One region of the Kocuria rosea genome, then DNA from elsewhere that is predicted to be linked to it. Evidence: riboswitches for the same ligand, from Rfam matches in the RefSeq annotation. Region 1 holds a riboswitch; each other region holds the start of a gene.

Region 1 (4,104 bases):
CAGCGCTGTATCTAAACGGTGATCAACTCCATGTCAGGGCGATGAGCGGGAATCTTCACGGAACCTTCAAGAAGGAGGTCCTGGAACCGTGGGGCCCTCCCTGGCGCGGCGGGCTAGTGAGCTTGTCGGCATGGAGCAGCGCTACGCGCGTGGACGCATCCGTGCGGCTGGGCCCGTCCGGCACCGGTTCCGCACGTCGGGTGGCAGCCCCAGACGGGAGCGTGCGAACGTGGCGGACACCTGGAGATGGAGGGGAGGAAACTGTCCCTGTTGGCTAGATACAAGAGGGCTGTGTCTGTGCGGTTTTCCTCCGTGGGGTGACCCGGCCAGCTGATCTCCGTCTGAGCGGCGGAGGACCGAGAAGGGAGTACACCATGCAGGTGGGACTGGTAGGACTGGGCAAGATGGGCGGCAACATGGGTGAGCGGTTGCGCGAGGCCGGCCACACCGTCGTCGGCTACGACACCGACCCGGAGCTCTCCGACACCGAGAGCCTCACCGCCATGGTGGAGCAGATCGGCAGCCCGCCCCGGGTCGTGTGGGTCATGGTGCCGGACACGGTGGTGGACCCGGTGATCGACGAGCTGTCCGGGCTGCTCGGGACGGGGGACGTGATCATCGACGGCGGCAACTCCCGGTGGGTCCACGACGCCCCCCGCGCCCGGAGACTGGCGAGCCGGGGCATCGAGTACCTGGACTGCGGGGTCTCCGGCGGCGTGTGGGGGATCACCCAGGGCTACGCCCTCATGGTCGGCGGGGACGAGGGCACCGTGGCCAAGGCGCAGCCGATCTTCGACTCGCTCAAGCCCGCCGGCGAGTTCGGCTTCGTCCACGCCGGCGAGCACGGTGCGGGCCACTTCGCGAAGATGGTCCACAACGGCATCGAGTACGCGATCATGCAGGCCTACGCCGAGGGCTGGGAACTGCTCGAGGCCGCCGGTCACGTCCGCTCGGTGCGGGAGACGTTCAACTCCTGGCGCGAGGGGTCGGTGATCAAGTCCTGGCTGCTGGACCTGGCGGTGAACGCGCTGAACGAGGACGAGCACCTGGACCGGCTCGCCGGCTACGCCGAGGACTCCGGCGAGGGCCGCTGGACGGTAGAGGCCGCCCTGGACCTCGCGGTCCCGGTGCCGGCCATCTCGAGTGCCCTCTTCGCCCGGTTCGCCTCCCGGCAGGACCAGGCCCCGGCAATGAAGATGATCGCGGCGATGCGCAACCAGTTCGGCGGCCACACGGTCCGCGACGTGGCCGCGGGCCCCGAGCACGTCGAGGCCGCACCCGGCGAGGAGCCGGCCCACCCCGCCGAGCAGTAGGTCCAGCCGTCCCCGCCGCCAACGGCCCGGAAGCGGCCACCCCCCTGCAAGGCCTGCGCCATGCCGATCCGCACGGTCACCACGGTCGGCACTGCTCCCGCCCAGTGCCGGCCTTGTCGAGGAACGCCTGCGGGGCGAGCGGATCGCGGATCAACAGCCCGTGCCCACGATCGAGGCAGCGGTGACGGCACCGCCCGGCGTCCCCAATCGGCCCGGAATACTGATCGGCCCAGCCACGTGGCAGCCGGCAGCCCAGTGGCTCCGCCGCTGACGACTCTGGCCTCACCAACGACAGCGAAGGGCCCGCTCAATTACTCCCCTCGCCCGGGCCATTGATCTACCGGTCCAATACATGGACCCGGAGGAATTTGAAGATCTCGTGAAGAAAGCAGGTCTTCTCACCTGTTCGACACCCTTGGATATGAAGATTTCATGAAGGAAACAGCTCACTCCCCCAAGCAATGCTGGGCGGTTTCGTAAAAGAATCCGAGAACACCCTTGAGGGACGCTGAAGCTCCCCCGGGGGCTCACCTCCCCCCGCACCCGGCGCAGGCCGAAGAATTCCACGGGTAGTAAGGGCAGCGGATCCGAGCTCCCACCGCGCCCATCGGCGCGATGCCGCAGGTCAGAGCCTCCCCCGAGCGGTCCCGATGAGTGGTGGCACCGGAAGGAACGACAGCTAGCGGCGCCACCCCGCCGGATCGAATGTGCCCCAGGTGTGGTGGGCTACCGGCCGGTTTGCCGGCGATCGCGCGAGGAGGCGCAAGCCTTTCCCGGCGCTACAGGGAATGTGACCTTTTCGTTATCTAAGCGCTAGTGTCCTCTGCGTGCCGTTGGCTGATCTCATCGGCTTCCCCGGGTGCTTCGCCGAATTCTGCCGGCAGCCGGGGTCCCCATCACAGAAATGACTTGGCAGAAGCGGGGGAACCATACCCGGTCCGCACCCGGACCTTGGGGTGAAGCCGCCGGAGCTACAGGCTCGGCGGCCGGGTGCCTCCCACCCGAACCCGACAGCTCACCTCGTAGGCAAAAGGAGGACCCCTATTCATGGCTTTCTTCACGCGTAGCTCTGCCCGCCACCGCGCCCAGACCCCCTCGCACCTGGTGCGCACCACGACCCTGGCCGCCGCTGTCGGCGCGGCGGTGATCGGCTCCGTCGCCCCGGCTCAGGCCTATGCCGAAGCCCCCGCCACGTCCGGCACCGCATACTCGGCCCCCGCGACCTCCCCGGCCCCGGCCGCTTCCCAGGCCCCCGTCACTGTGCAGACGGCGAGCCTGCCGGCCGCTCCGGCCGCTGGGGCGGCCACCTCGAGTCTGTCCCCCCAGTCCTCGGACATTTCCGAGATCTCCGCCACCTCCGCTGCGGCCGGCGGCATTGTCGGCACCGCGATGCAGGGTGTCGGCACCGGCTACGTCTGGGGCGGCACGGACTTCGGCGCCTGGGACTGCTCCGGTTTCACCCAGTGGGTCTACGCCCAGCAGGGCATCGACATCCCCCGTACCAGCCAGCAGCAGTGGGCGGCCGGCACCCCGACCACCGACCCGCGCCCCGGGGACCTCGTCGTCCAGAACGGCGGGGCCCACATCGGCATCTACCTCGGTGGCGGCAAGATGATCTCCGCACTGAACCCCACCCAGGGCACCTTCGTGCACAGCGTGAATGCCATGCCGACGGTCGGCTACGTCACTTTCCGCTGACACAGGACGCCGCCCGCCTCGAATGCCGCTCGTGGCGGGCGGCGGGTGTGCCCCCACCTGATCAGCATCCAGGATCGGTCGGTCAGAACCTGAGATGCCTACATCAGGCCACCGCCGGGGAACACCCCGATTCGGCCCCCTGATGGGCCCGCTCTTGAAGGTTCAGTGAAGATCTACCGCCCAGCCCTCCCAGCCCGGAGAAAGCAACCACGGCGGGGCTACCGTGGACGGATCGGCCCGCCTCGACCCGAGGCTGAGCAGAGCAGAGCAGAGCAAACACCACGATATGCAGGCCCAGCACGGGCTGTTGCGAAGGAGAGGTTCGTCATGACGTCGACGTTCAAGCACCTGGCCGCCGGGACGGCCCTGGCGCTGGCCCTCAGCGGTGCCGGGGCGACCGCGGCGGTCGCGTCCCCGACGCACCAGCCTGCCTCCGCCTCCGCACAGACGGGTGCTGAGCGGCACATGAGCCACGACCGCCATTTCGCCGTGATGATGGTCCCCCACCACCAGGGTGCCACCGACATGGCCGAGCTGGCCCTGGAGAAGTCCGAGCGTCCCGAGATCCGTGACCTGGCGGAGAAGATCATCGAGGCCCAGACCGAGGAGATCCAGCAGTTGGAAGCGGCGGCTCAGCGGCTGGCCGCCGAGAACACCCCGGGACACCACCACCACGGCCACGGCCACGGCCACGGCCACGGCCATGGCCATGGTCATGGCGGCCATGGTCATGGCGGCCATGGTCAGAGCATGAATGCCGACATGCAGGGCGCCATGATGGACGGCATGGACGGCATGGACGGCATGAGCCTCGAGGAGCTGGCGAAGCTGTCCGGGGATGATTTCGACAAGGCCTTCCTCGAGGAGATGATCGCCCACCACCAGATGGCCCTCGAGATGGCCGAGATGGAGCTGCAGATGGGCACCGACCCCGAGCTGCGAGCCATGGCGAAGACGATGATCGAGGATCAACAGACGGAGATCGAGCTCATGCAGGGTTGGTTGGAGGAGTGGTTCGCGGTCTGACCCAGGACTACGCACTGGGCCGTCACCGGCTGGAACGGGCCGACGCCGGGACTTCATGGTCCCCGTC
Region 2 (4,104 bases), 1.5 Mb from region 1:
TATCAGCGCTGTATCTAAACGGTGATCAACTCCATGTCAGGGCGATGAGCGGGAATCTTCACGGAACCTTCAAGAAGGAGGTCCTGGAACCGTGGGGCCTTCCCTGGCGCGGCGGGCTAGTTGAGCTTGTCGGCATGGAGCAGCGCCACGCGCGTGGACGCATCCGTGCGGCTGGGCCCGTCCGGCACCGGTTCCGCACGTCGTGTGGCAGCCCCAGACGACAGCGTGAGAACGTGGCGGACACCCTGGGATGGAGGGGAGGAAACTGTCCCTGTTGGCTAGATACAAGAGGGCTGTGTCTGTGCGGTCTTCCTCCGTGGGGTGACCCTGCCAGCTGATCTCCGTCTGAGCGGCGGAGGACCGAGAAGGGAGCACACCATGCAGGTGGGACTGGTAGGACTGGGCAAGATGGGCGGCAACATGGGTGAGCGGTTGCGCGAGGCCGGCCACACCGTCGTCGGCTACGACACCGACCCGGAGCTCTCCGACACCGAGAGCCTCACCGCCATGGTGGAGCAGATCGGCAGCCCGCCCCGGGTCGTGTGGGTCATGGTGCCGGACACGGTCGTGGACACCGTGATCGACGAGCTGGCCGGGCTGCTCGGGACGGGGGACGTGATCATCGACGGCGGCAACTCCCGGTGGATCCACGACGCCCCCCGCGCCCGGAGACTGGCGGACCGGGGCATCGAGTACCTGGACTGCGGGGTCTCCGGCGGCGTGTGGGGCATCACCCAGGGCTACGCCCTCATGGTCGGCGGGGACGAGGGCACCGTGGCCAAGGCGCAGCCGATCTTCGACTCGCTCAAACCCGCCGGCGAGTTCGGCTTCGTCCACGCCGGCGAGCACGGTGCGGGCCACTTCGCGAAGATGGTCCACAACGGCATCGAATACGCGATCATGCAGGCCTACGCCGAGGGCTGGGAACTGCTCGAGGCCGCCGGTCACGTCCGCTCGGTACGGGAGACCTTCAACTCCTGGCGCGAGGGATCGGTGATCAAGTCCTGGCTGCTGGACCTGGCGGTGAACGCGCTCAACGAGGACGAGCACCTGGACCGGCTCGCCGGCTACGCCGAGGACTCCGGCGAAGGCCGCTGGACGGTGGAGGCCGCCCTGGACCTCGCGGTCCCGGTGCCGACCATCTCCAGCGCCCTCTTCGCCCGGTTCGCCTCCCGGCAGGACCAGGCCCCGGCGATGAAGATGATCACGGCGATGCGCAACCAGTTCGGAGGCCACACGGTCCGCGACGTGGCCGCGGGCCCAGAGCACGTCGAGGCCGCACCCGGCGAGGAGCCGGCCCACCCCGCCGAGCAGTAGGTCCGACCGTCCCCGCCGCCAACGGCCCGGAAGCGGCCACCCTCACCCCCCTGCAAGGCCTGCGCCATGCCGATCCGCACGGTCACCACGGTCGGCACTGCTCCCGCCCGGTGCCGGCCTTGTCGAGGAACGCCTGCGGGGCGAGGGGATCGCGGATCAACCGCCCGTGACCACGATCGAGGCAGCGGTGACGGCACCGCCCGGCGTCCACAATCGGCCCCGGAATACTGATCGGCCCAGCCACGTGGCAGCCGGCAGCCCAGTGGCTCCGCCGCTGACCACCCTGGCCTCACCAACGACAGCGAAGGACCCGCTTAATTACTCCCCTCGCCCCGGGCCATTGATCTACCGGTCCGATACATGGACCCGGATGAATTTCAAGATCTCGTGAAGAAAGCAACTCTTCCCACCTGGTCGACACCCTTGGATATGAAGATTTCATGAAGAAAACAGCTCACTCCCCCAAAAAATACTGGGCGGTTTCGTAAAAGAATCCGAGAACACCCTTGAGGGACGCTGAAGCTCCCCCGGGGGTTCACCTCCCCCCGCACCGGGCGCAGGCCGAAGAATTCCACGGGTAGTAAGGGGCAGCGGATCCGAGCTCCCACCGCGCCCATCGGCGCGATACCGCAGGTCAGAGCCTCCCCGGAGCGGTCCCGATGAGTGGGGGCACCGGGAGGAAAGACAGCTAGCGGCGCCACCCCGCCGGAACGAATGTGCCCCAGGCATGGTGAGCTACCGGCCGGTTTGCCGGCGACCGCGCGAGGCCGGTGCAAGCCTTTTCCCGGCACCACAGGGAATGTGACCTTTTCGTTATCTAGGCGCTAGTGTCCTCTGCGTGCCGTTGGCTGATCTCATCGGCTTCCCCGGGTGCTTCGCCGAATTCTGCCGGCAGCCGGGGTCCCCATCACAGAAATGACTTGGCAGAAGCGGGGGAACCATACCCGGTCCGCACCCGGACCTTGGGGTGAAGCCGCCGGAGCTGCAGGCTCGGCGGCCGGGTGCCTCCCACCCGAACCCGACAGCTCACCTCGTAGGCAAAAGGAGGACCCTCATTCATGACTTTCTTCACGCGTAGCTCTGCCCGCCACCGCGCCCAGACCCCCTCGCACCTGGTGCGCACCACGACCCTGGCCGCCGCTGTCGGCGCGGCGGTGATCGGCTCCGTCGCCCCGGCTCAGGCCTATGCCGAAGCCCCCGCCACGTCCGGCACCGCATACTCGACCCCCGCGACCTCCCCGGCTCCGGCCGCTTCCCAGGCCCCCGTCACCGTGCAGACGGCGAGCCTGCCGGCCGCTGGGGCGGCCACTTCGAGTCTGTCCCCCCAGTCCTCGGACATTTCCGAGATCTCCGCCACCTCCGCTGCGGCCGGCGGCATTGTCGGCACCGCGATGCAGGGTGTGGGCACCGGCTACGTCTGGGGCGGCACGGACTTCGGCGCCTGGGACTGCTCCGGTTTCACCCAGTGGGTCTACGCCCAGCAGGGCATCGACCTCCCCCGCACCAGCCAGCAGCAGTGGGCGGCCGGTACCCCGACCACTGACCCGCAGCCCGGCGACCTCGTCGTCCAGAACGGCGGGGCCCACATCGGGATCTACCTCGGTGGCGGCAAGATGATCTCCGCGCTGAACCCCACCCAGGGCACCTTCGTGCACAGCGTGAATGCCATGCCGACGGTCGGCTACGTCACTTTCCGCTGAGCCAACACGCCGCCCGCCACGAATGCCGCTCGTGGCGGGCGGCGGGTGCGCCCCCCACCTGATCAGCATCCAGAATCGGTCGGCCCGGACATGCCTGCACCCATCCACCGACCGGGAACACACCGATCTGGCCGCCTGATGGGCCCGCTCTTGAAGGTTCGGTGAAGATCTAACGCCCAGCCCTCCCAGCCCGGAGAAAGCGACCACGGCGGGGCTACCGTGGACGGATCGGTCCGCCTCGACCTGAGGCTGAGCAGAGCAAACACCACGATGTGCAGGCCCAGCACGGGCTGCTGCGAAGGAGAGGTTCGTCATGACGTCGACGTTCAAGCACCTGGCCGCTGGGACGGTCCTGGCGCTGGCCCTCAGCGGTGCCGGGGCGACCGCGGCGGTCGCCTCCCCGACGCACCAGCCTGCCTCCGCCTCCGCACAGACGGGCGCTGAGCGGCACATGAACCACGACCGCCATTTCGCCGTGATGATGGTCCCCCACCACCAGGGTGCCACCGACATGGCCGAGCTGGCCCTGCAGAAGTCCGAGCGTCCCGAGATCCGTGACTTGGCGGAGAAGATCATCGAGGCCCAGACCGAGGAGATCCAGCAGCTGGAAGCAGCGGCCCAGCGGCTGACTGCCGAGAACACCTCCGGGCACCACCACCACGGACACGGCCACCGCCACGGGCACCACGGACACGGCGGCCATGGTCAGAGCATGAATGCCGACATGCAGGGCGCCATGATGGACGAGATGGACGAGATGGACGGCATGGACGGCATGAGCCTCGAGGAGCTGGCGAAACTGTCCGGGGACGAGTTCGACCAAGCCTTCCTCGAACAGATGATCGCCCACCACCAGATGGCTCTCGAGATGGCCGAGATGGAGCTGCAGATGGGCACCGACCTCGAGCTGCGAGCCATGGCGGAGAAGATGATCGAGGACCAGCAGGCGGAGATCGAGCTCATGCAGGGCTGGTTGGAGGAGTGGTTCGCGGCCTGATCCAGGACCACGAGCTGGGCCGTCACCGACTGGAACGGGCCGCCACCGGGATGTCATGATCCCCGTCGACCCGTTCCAGCCAGTCCAGTG
Region 3 (4,104 bases), 1.2 Mb from region 1:
GCGGGAGCCGCGACGACCGCGGTCTCGACCTTCTGCTTCTCGACCTTCTCGGTCTTCTTCTCGGTCTTCTTCTCGGCCTTCCGGTCGGACTCGGCCTTCTGCACGTGGGCGACGGGCTCGAGGGACACGGTGGGCGCCGCGGCGGGGGTGGCCGCGGCCACGGCGGACAGCGGGGCGTCGGTGGAGGCGTCCTGGGCCGGAGCGGCCTGCACGGAGACGGTGGTGGCGAGGGCCAGCCCGGAGAAGGCTGCCACGGCGGCCACGGTGCGGGCCTTGCCGGAGAAGAGCGAGCCGATGCCGTTCGAGGAGGTCAGATCACGGGTCATGAGGAGTTCAGACGACTTTCTTTCGGAGCCGGGCCTGCCGGAGGGCGCGGGAGACAGCACGGATCACCCCGGGCAGCGCGCGGGGTGGACCGGTGCCGGCAGGGGTGCGTTCCGGGATCGGGAACGACGGCCGGGCGAGCGGAGGAGGGGGGCGCCGTCCGGTCGGACAGCAGGCACCGCCGGGAACCGGGAGAGCGGTTCTCGGCGTGCGGGGTGGGGGGGGGTGATCGGGTGCCGCCCGCGACGAGCGGGGTCGTCGCGGGCGGCGGACCGGATCAGAAGGTGTAGTAGCCGTCCAGCTGCATGGCGTTGACGGAGTGGACCTGGGTGCCCTGGGTCGGGTTGAGGGCGGAGATCATCTTGCCGCCGCCGATGTAGATGCCCACGTGGGCGCCGCCGTTCTGCGAGACGAGGTCACCGGGCTGCGGGTTGGCGGTGGGGGTGCCCGCCGCGAACTGGGACCAGGTGGTCCGGGGCAGGTCGATGCCGTTCTGGGCGAAGACCCACTGGGTGAAGCCGGAGCAGTCCCAGGCGCCGTAGGCGGTGCCGCCGTAGACGTAGCCCGCACCCTGCGCGGACATCGCGGTGCCCACGACGCCGCCGGCGGCCGGGGCGATCTCGGTGGTGGCGGTGGACTGCGGGGTGACGCTCGAGGTGGCGGCGGTCTGCTGCGGGGCCGGGGCCGGGGCCTCGTAGGCGGGAGCGGCGGGCTGCGCGGCGACCGGGGCCTGGTAGGTGTACGAGGAGTACTCGGCCAGCGAGGCGGAGGCCGGGGCCGAGTAGGCCGCGCCGGTCTCGACGGGGGCCTGGGCGAAGGCCTGGGCCGGGGCGACGGAGCCGATCATCGCGGCGCCGGCGGCGGCGGCGATGGTGGTGTTGCGCACGACGTGCGAGGTGGTCTCGGCACGGTGGCGGGCAGCGTTCAGCGTGAAAAGCGACATGGTTGAGTTCCTCCCTTTGCCTACGAGGTGAGCTGTCGGATTCGGGTGGGAGACACCCGGCCGCAGAACGCACGCGCTCTGACGACTTAACCCCAAGGACCCGGATCACCGGGACCGAAAATGGTTCCCCCGCTTCTGCCAAGCAGTTTCTGTGTAGAGGCCACGGGCACCGGCAGAATTCGGCGATGTGCTCCGAGGGCGCCGATCCGACCAGTGATCGGCACGCGTTGAACAGTACATGACAGATTACGGAAGTGTCACGTTTTGATCACGACAGATAACAGCTGGACAACGCCTCAGGTTTCAATGCCATGCCATTGAGACGCGTGGGACGATCAATTCGCACCTGTGACGAGCTGTGCAGTGCCTTCGAGCGCCCTGGGAATCCGCCTGTCACCAGGGAAGCCGCGCCTCCGGGGTCCGGCCTGGGCCGGACTGGCCGAAAGTGGCTTGTGAACGTCCCCACACCCGGGACGAACCGTTCGCCGCCCCGCTCCGGGAGGCGGCGGCGCCTCAGGGAGCGAGGACGCGGATGGCCGCGGCGGTGCGCAGGTCGATCTCCGCGGACCGCCCCGTGGCCGCCACCTCGATGCGCACGAGCTGACCGTCCACCCGGGCCGTGACCTCCGCCCCTGTGAGCACTCCCACGTCGCTCAGCACGCCCAGGAGGTCCGCGTCCGCCTGGACCACCTCCGGCAGCAGCGCCACGGTGTGCGATCCGTCCGGGTCGTGGCGGGCGGCGTCGAGCAGGGAGGGGTGCGCCGCTGCGGGGCTCTCCTCGACCCCGAGGGCGGCCAGACCGGGGATCGGCGTGCCGTACGGCGAGTACCGGGGGCTGTGCAGCAGGTCCACGAGCCGCCGCTCGACCTGCTCGCTCATCACGTGCTCCCACCGGCACGCCTCGTCGTGCACCTGGGCGAGGTCCAGGCCGATGACGTCGGCGAGCAGCCGCTCCGCCAGCCGGTGCTTGCGCATCACCTGCACCGCACGCTCACGGCCGGCAGGGGTGAGCAGCAGCGACCGGTCCTGGCCCACCGTCAGCAGCCCGTCCCGCTCCATCCTGGACACCGTCTGCGAGACCGTGGGCCCGGAGTGGTCGAGGCGCTCGACGATCCGCGCCCGCATCGGCGTGATCCCCTCCTCCTCGAGCTCGAGGACGGTCCGCAGGTACATCTCCGTGGTGTCGATCAGGTCGCTCATGCCTCAGTCATCCTTCGTCCGGCCGTCCCGGCCCGGGGATCCCGCCCGGTCCGGTCTTCCCGCACGAGCTTAGTGCGCGAGCCCTCCGGCCGCCCGGAGGGAGGAGGCGCCCGCGGGGCCCGCCGTCCGCGGGTGGGGCAGAATGGGCCGAGTCGCGAACGGCGCGAGCGGCCTCCGCGGCGGCCGTGCCCGTCGCGCACCACCCGCCGCACGTCACCCACGAGGGAGCGCCCGTTGCCCGCACACGTCACCATCCCCCAGCACCTGCTGCCCGCCGACGGCCGCTTCGGCGCCGGCCCCTCCAAGATCCGCCCGGCACAGGTCGAGGCCGTGTCGCGCGCCGGGGCCGGCCTGCTCGGCACCTCCCACCGCCAGGCGCCGGTGCAGGAGCTCGTGGGCTCGGTGCGGGAGGGCCTCGCGCAGTTCCTCGGCCTGCCCTCCGGCCACGAGGTGCTCCTGGGCCTGGGCGGGGCCACCGCGTTCTGGGACGCCGCCGCGTTCGGGCTGGTCGAGCGGAGGGCCCAGCACCTGGTGTTCGGGGAGTTCGGCGCGAAGTTCGCCCAGGCCACCGACGGCGCCCCGTTCCTGGAGCCCTCCTCGATCGTGGAGTCCGCCCCCGGCACCCGCCCGGAGGCCCGGGCGGAGGAGGGCGTGGACGTCTACGCGTGGCCCCAGAACGAGACCTCCACCGGTGTCGCCGCGCCCGTGCACCGGCCCTCCGGGATCGCGGACGACGCGCTGGTGCTGGTGGACGCGACCTCGGCCGCCGGGGGGATGGCCGCGGAGGTGGCCGCGGCGGACGTCTACTACTTCTCCCCGCAGAAGAACTTCGGCTCGGACGGCGGACTGTGGCTGGGCGCGTTCTCCTCCGCGGCGATCGAGCGGATCGAGCGGATCGGCGCCTCCGGGCGGTGGATCCCCGACTTCCTGCGGCTGACCACGGCGCTGGAGAACTCCCGGAAGAACCAGACCTACAACACCCCGGCCCTGGCCACGCTGGTGATGCTCGACGAGCAGGTCCGCTGGCTCAACGACCAGGGCGGCATGACCTGGGCCGCGGCCCGCACGAAGGCCTCCTCGGACCTGGTCTACGGGTGGGCCGAGGCCTCGTCCTTCGCGTCCCCGTTCGTGGCACGCCCCGAGGACCGCTCCACCGTGATCACCACCGTGGACTTCGACGCCGCCGTGGACGCGTCCGCCGTCGCGGCGGTCCTGCGCGCCCACGGCGTGGTCGACGTCGAGCCCTACCGCAAGCTGGGGCGCAACCAGCTTCGGATCGCCACGTTCGTCTCCATCGAGCCCGAGGACGTCGCCCGGCTGCTGGCCTGCGTGGACCACGTCGTCGGGCAGCTCCGCGGAGGAGCCGGGCGCTAGCCGGAGTTCTCGGGCGCGGAGCGCTCCGCGCGCAGCCGCAGCCAGACGACGAAGCCCACCAGGGCCCCGCCGAGTCCCGCCGCCACGGCGACCCCCATGCCCCAGCGCGCCCCGAGGGCGTCGGTGATCCAGCCGACGACCGGCGCCCCGATCGGGGTGCCGCCCATGAAGATGGCCATGTAGAGGCTCATGACGCGTCCGCGCATCACCGGCGAGGTGGTGGACTGCACGTACGCGTTGGCGGTGGTCATGATGGTCAGGGA
Region 4 (4,104 bases), 430 kb from region 1:
CTGCGGCCGCTGTCCGCCGAGGACTGGGACCGCCCCACGCCGGCGGAGGGGTGGACGATCCGCCACCAGGTCGCCCACCTCAGCTGGACGGAGCGGACCGTCCTGACCGCCCTCGAGGAGCCGGAGGTCTTCGCGCAGCTGAGGGAGCGGTTCGGGGGGGAGGCCGACGTCGTCGACCGCGCCGCCGCAGAAGGCGCCACACGTGCCCCGGCCGAGATCCTGGCGTCCTGGCAGGAGAGCCGACGCCGGGTGCTCGAACGGCTCGCCGCCGTGCCGGAGGGCAAGCGCATCCCGTGGATCGGCCCACCCATGGGCGCGCCCATGATGGCCAGCGCCCGGATCATGGAGACCTTTGCCCACGGCCAAGACGTCCGCGACGCCCTCGGGGTTCCCCCGGTCGCCTCGCACCGGCTGCGGCACGTCGCCCACCTGGGCGTGGCCACCCGCGACTACGCCTACCGGCAGCGCCGGCTGTCCCCGCCGACCGAACCGTTCCGCGTCGAGCTCACCCACGAGGACGAGACCTGGACCTGGGGGCCGACCGAGGCGGGTCAGCGCGTCCACGGCCCGGCCCTGGACTTCACTCTGCTCGCCACCCGGCGGCGGCACCGCCAGGACGGGAGCCTTGTCGCGGAGGGCCCCGACGCCGACGCCTGGCTCGACATCGTCCAGGCCTTCGCCGGCCGGCCAGGCCCGGGGCGACCCCCGCTGTCGTAGGCAGGTGAGAAATGGGCACACGTGCGGGAAGGCTCTTCGAGCGCCGCCCCGATGCACACGCGGCACGCGATGCAGAGCACGCTCCCCGGACGCGCCCGGAAACGAAAGCCGACCCACGCCGAACAATCATCACGAACACAGATCTTTCTTTTTGTGAATTCATCGCTGGACCATAGGAGGTACTAATAAGTTGTCCTTTTCGCCCGGAGGGACAGGGCCCTTCATGGCGACACTCGAGGAATCCGTGGAGCTTTCCCGGTGAATTGTCGCGCCATAACACGAGTGTCACCACCGGACATCCCGCTCCATGACAGGAGCGTGCTCACCCGCCAGCACGACCTATACAGAGCCCCAGGTCAAGACCACTTTTGTCTCGAGTTGAGCCTCCCTGGAGATCTCCCGCGGCGCCCCTCACCGAGCAACGTCGTGTGGGTGCGGAGGCGCGCTGCCCGGCCGACACAAAAGCCGAGACACGCCCGTGATCAAAGCGAGACTTTTCCGTTATCTTTCGATTAGTGTTCTCTCCGTGCCGATCGCCTCACCGATCGGTATCCCCGTGCACATCGCCGAATTCTGCCGGTGCCCGGGGCCCCCAGACATATCGCTCGGCAGAAGCGGGGGAACCATGAACGGTCCCTCCCCCGGGACCTAGGGGTTAAGTCGTCAGGGCCCCCATCCTGACGACCGGGTGTCTCCCACCCGCATCCGACAGCTCACCTCGCAGGCAAGAGGGAGGACATCACTCATGCCCATTTTCCAGTCCCGCACGCCCCGCCACCGCGCCCAGAGTTCGTTCCGCCTCGGACGCGCCGCGATCCTGACGGTCGCCGGCGGCGCCCTGGCGCTCAGCAGCGTGGCCCCGGCCCAGGCGGCCCCCGCCGCAGCCCCCCAGCAGCTCGTCAGTATCCAGTCCCAGTCCGGCAAGGCCGCGACCATCGCCGCCGCCGCCAAGAGGCAGCTCGGCGTGGGCCAGGACTGCACCGCCCTGGTCACCAAGTCCCTGCGCGCGGCCGGGATCAACCACCACGGCTGGCCGGCCTCCTACCTGAAGCTCGGCACCCGAGTCTCCGCCGCCCAGGCCCAGCCCGGCGACCTGGTCTACTACGCCAACGGCGGCATGGGCTTCGCCCACATCGCCGTGTACATCGGCGGCGGCAAGGCCGTCCACGGCGGCTGGAACGGCAACCAGACGGTCATCCAGACCGTCAACGTCGGCTCCGGTCCCGTCTACCTCCGCGTGCGCTGACCCCACGCCCGTGAGCGGGGAGTGCGGTTCCCGGCCGTCCCGACGGGAACCGCACTCCCGAGTCCCACGAGGACGACCCTTGGACACAGAAAGCCTCGCGGCGATGTCCACGGTGCGGATCCATCGGCGGATCACCCTTCACAGCCAGATGCATGGCTCGTAGGCTCGATCCGGATCCGCCGGAGGATCGATCGCCAACTCGACGAGGAGTGGGACAGCATGCGCCAACTCGCGCACCGGCTCGAACGGCTGGGCACCGAGACCGCCTTCAGCGTCGCCCAGGCCGCTGCCGCCTGGACGGCGAAGGGGAACCGCGTGTACCCCTTCCACCTCGGCGACATCAACATCCCGACAGCCCCGCACATCATCGAGGCGATGGACCGGGCCATCGCCGACGGCCACACGGGCTACTGCCCCGGCCCCGGCATCCCGCAGCTGCGCGAGGCCCTCGCCGAGGACATCGGCTCGCGCCGCGGCATCGGCCTCACTCCCGAGAATGTCGTCGTGATGACGGGGGGCAAGCCCGTCATCACGAAGTTCCTGCAGGCGGTCATGAACCCCGGCGACGAGGTGCTCTACCCGAACCCTGGCTTCCCGATCTACGAGTCGCAGATCGAGTACCTCGGGGGCACGGCCGTGCCGTACCGCTACCTCCCCACGGAGGACGGGTTCGCGATCGACCTCGACCAGGTGCGCGCGGCGATCACCCCGAACACGGTCGCCATCATCTACAACGACCTGCAGAACCCCATCTCGGCCGAATCGACCGCGGCCGAGCGCGAGGCCGTCGCGCAGCTCGCCCAGGAGCACGATCTCTGGGTGCTCTCCGACGAGGCCTACTTCGAGACCCGCTACGAGGGGGTCTCGAGCTCGATCGCCTCACTCCCCGGCATGGCGGAGCGCACCGTCATCCTCTACACGTTCAGCAAGAAGTTCGCCATGACCGGCTCGCGCCTCGGCTGCGCCGTCGCACCGCTCGAGATCGCCAAGGTGCTCAGCACCCTCAACACCAACGACGAGTCGTGCACCACCCACTACGTGCAGTGGGCCAGCATCGAAGCGCTCCGCGGCCCCCAGGAACCCGTGCAGCAGACGCTCGACATCCTGCGCGAGCGCCGGGATGCCGCCTGCGAGCTCGTGAACGCCATCCCCGGCATGCACGTGGCCGTACCGCAGTCGACGTTCTACCTGTTCCCCGACGTCACCCAGACCATGGAGAGCATGGGCTACACGGCAGTCGGTGACTTCGCCACGGCAGCGCTGCACCAGACCGGCGCCTCCTTCTGCACGCGTGAGCACTTCGGCCGGCGCCAGCCCAGCGAGGACCGGCAGTACATCCGGCTCGCCTACTCGGGCATCGACGTCGCCGACATCCGCGACGGCCTCGGCCGCCTGCGCGAGTGGATCGAGACGGCATGAGCCGGGTCGTCGTCACGGGACGGGTGCCCGACGCCGCGATCGAGAAGCTCCGCGCCGCCCACGAGGTCGAGATGTGGCCGGATCCGGAGCCGATCGGCCGCGAGGCGCTCCTGCGCCGGGTGGCCGGGGCGGATGCCGTGGTGAGTCTGCTCACCGAGCGCATCGACGCCGAGCTGCTCGACGCCGCCGGCCCGCAGCTGCAAGTGGTCGCGAACGTCGCCGTCGGCTACGACAACATCGACGTGCCCGCCTGCACCGAGCGGGGCGTCGTGCCCACCAACACCCCCGGTGTGCTCACGGAGGCGACTGCCGACATCGCCTTCGGTCTGATCCTCATGGCGACCCGCCGGCTCGGCGAGGGGGAACGGCTCATCCGCTCCGGCCAGGACTGGAAGTGGGGCATGTTCTTCCTGCTCGGCAGCAGCCTGCAGGGCAAGACCCTCGGCGTCGTCGGCATGGGCGCCATCGGTCAGGCGACCGCGCGGCGGGCCAAGGCCTTCGGCATGGAGATCGTCTACCGGTCGCGCAGCGAGATCGATCCCGGGTTCGCCGCCGAGCTGGGCGCCCGGCGGGTCGATCTCGACGAGCTGCTGAGCGTCTCCGACGTCGTGTCGCTGCACTGTCCCTACGGGCACGCCACGCACCACCTGATCGGCGCCGAGCAGCTGGCGGCGATGAAGGACTCGGCGTACCTCGTGAACACCGCGCGCGGACCGATCGTC

Evidence for each region. A riboswitch is a leader RNA that binds a small molecule or an ion and turns the genes downstream of it on or off. The one in region 1 is predicted to bind cyclic di-AMP.
Region 2: it holds a riboswitch for cyclic di-AMP, as region 1 does, so the genes downstream of both, EQG70_RS08420 (C40 family peptidase) here and EQG70_RS01255 (C40 family peptidase) in region 1, are expected to answer to the same signal.
Region 3: it holds a riboswitch for cyclic di-AMP, as region 1 does, so the genes downstream of both, EQG70_RS13650 (C40 family peptidase) here and EQG70_RS01255 (C40 family peptidase) in region 1, are expected to answer to the same signal.
Region 4: it holds a riboswitch for cyclic di-AMP, as region 1 does, so the genes downstream of both, EQG70_RS17270 (NlpC/P60 family protein) here and EQG70_RS01255 (C40 family peptidase) in region 1, are expected to answer to the same signal.

What each region holds. Positions count from the first base shown of each region.
Region 1 is NZ_CP035103.1:276,613-280,716, reverse strand. Features, by position in the region: gene gnd (phosphogluconate dehydrogenase (NAD(+)-dependent, decarboxylating)) at 375-1,313, shown strand; cyclic di-AMP (ydaO/yuaA leader) riboswitch at 2,186-2,354, shown strand; gene EQG70_RS01255 (C40 family peptidase) at 2,361-3,011, shown strand; gene EQG70_RS01250 (DUF305 domain-containing protein) at 3,339-4,037, shown strand.
Region 2 is NZ_CP035103.1:1,812,646-1,816,749, reverse strand. Features, by position in the region: gene gnd (phosphogluconate dehydrogenase (NAD(+)-dependent, decarboxylating)) at 379-1,317, shown strand; cyclic di-AMP (ydaO/yuaA leader) riboswitch at 2,201-2,369, shown strand; gene EQG70_RS08420 (C40 family peptidase) at 2,376-3,017, shown strand; gene EQG70_RS08415 (DUF305 domain-containing protein) at 3,331-4,014, shown strand.
Region 3 is NZ_CP035103.1:2,978,815-2,982,918, forward strand. Features, by position in the region: gene EQG70_RS13645 (NlpC/P60 family protein) at 1-326, opposite strand, end outside; gene EQG70_RS13650 (C40 family peptidase) at 602-1,267, opposite strand; cyclic di-AMP (ydaO/yuaA leader) riboswitch at 1,273-1,422, opposite strand; gene EQG70_RS13655 (metal-dependent transcriptional regulator) at 1,781-2,467, opposite strand; gene serC (phosphoserine transaminase) at 2,702-3,841, shown strand; gene EQG70_RS13665 (MFS transporter) at 3,838-4,104, opposite strand, start outside.
Region 4 is NZ_CP035103.1:3,795,159-3,799,262, forward strand. Features, by position in the region: gene EQG70_RS17265 (TIGR03084 family metal-binding protein) at 1-717, shown strand, start outside; cyclic di-AMP (ydaO/yuaA leader) riboswitch at 1,272-1,457, shown strand; partial or broken gene EQG70_RS17270 (NlpC/P60 family protein) at 1,568-1,963, shown strand; gene EQG70_RS17275 (pyridoxal phosphate-dependent aminotransferase) at 2,183-3,382, shown strand; gene EQG70_RS17280 (2-hydroxyacid dehydrogenase) at 3,379-4,104, shown strand, end outside.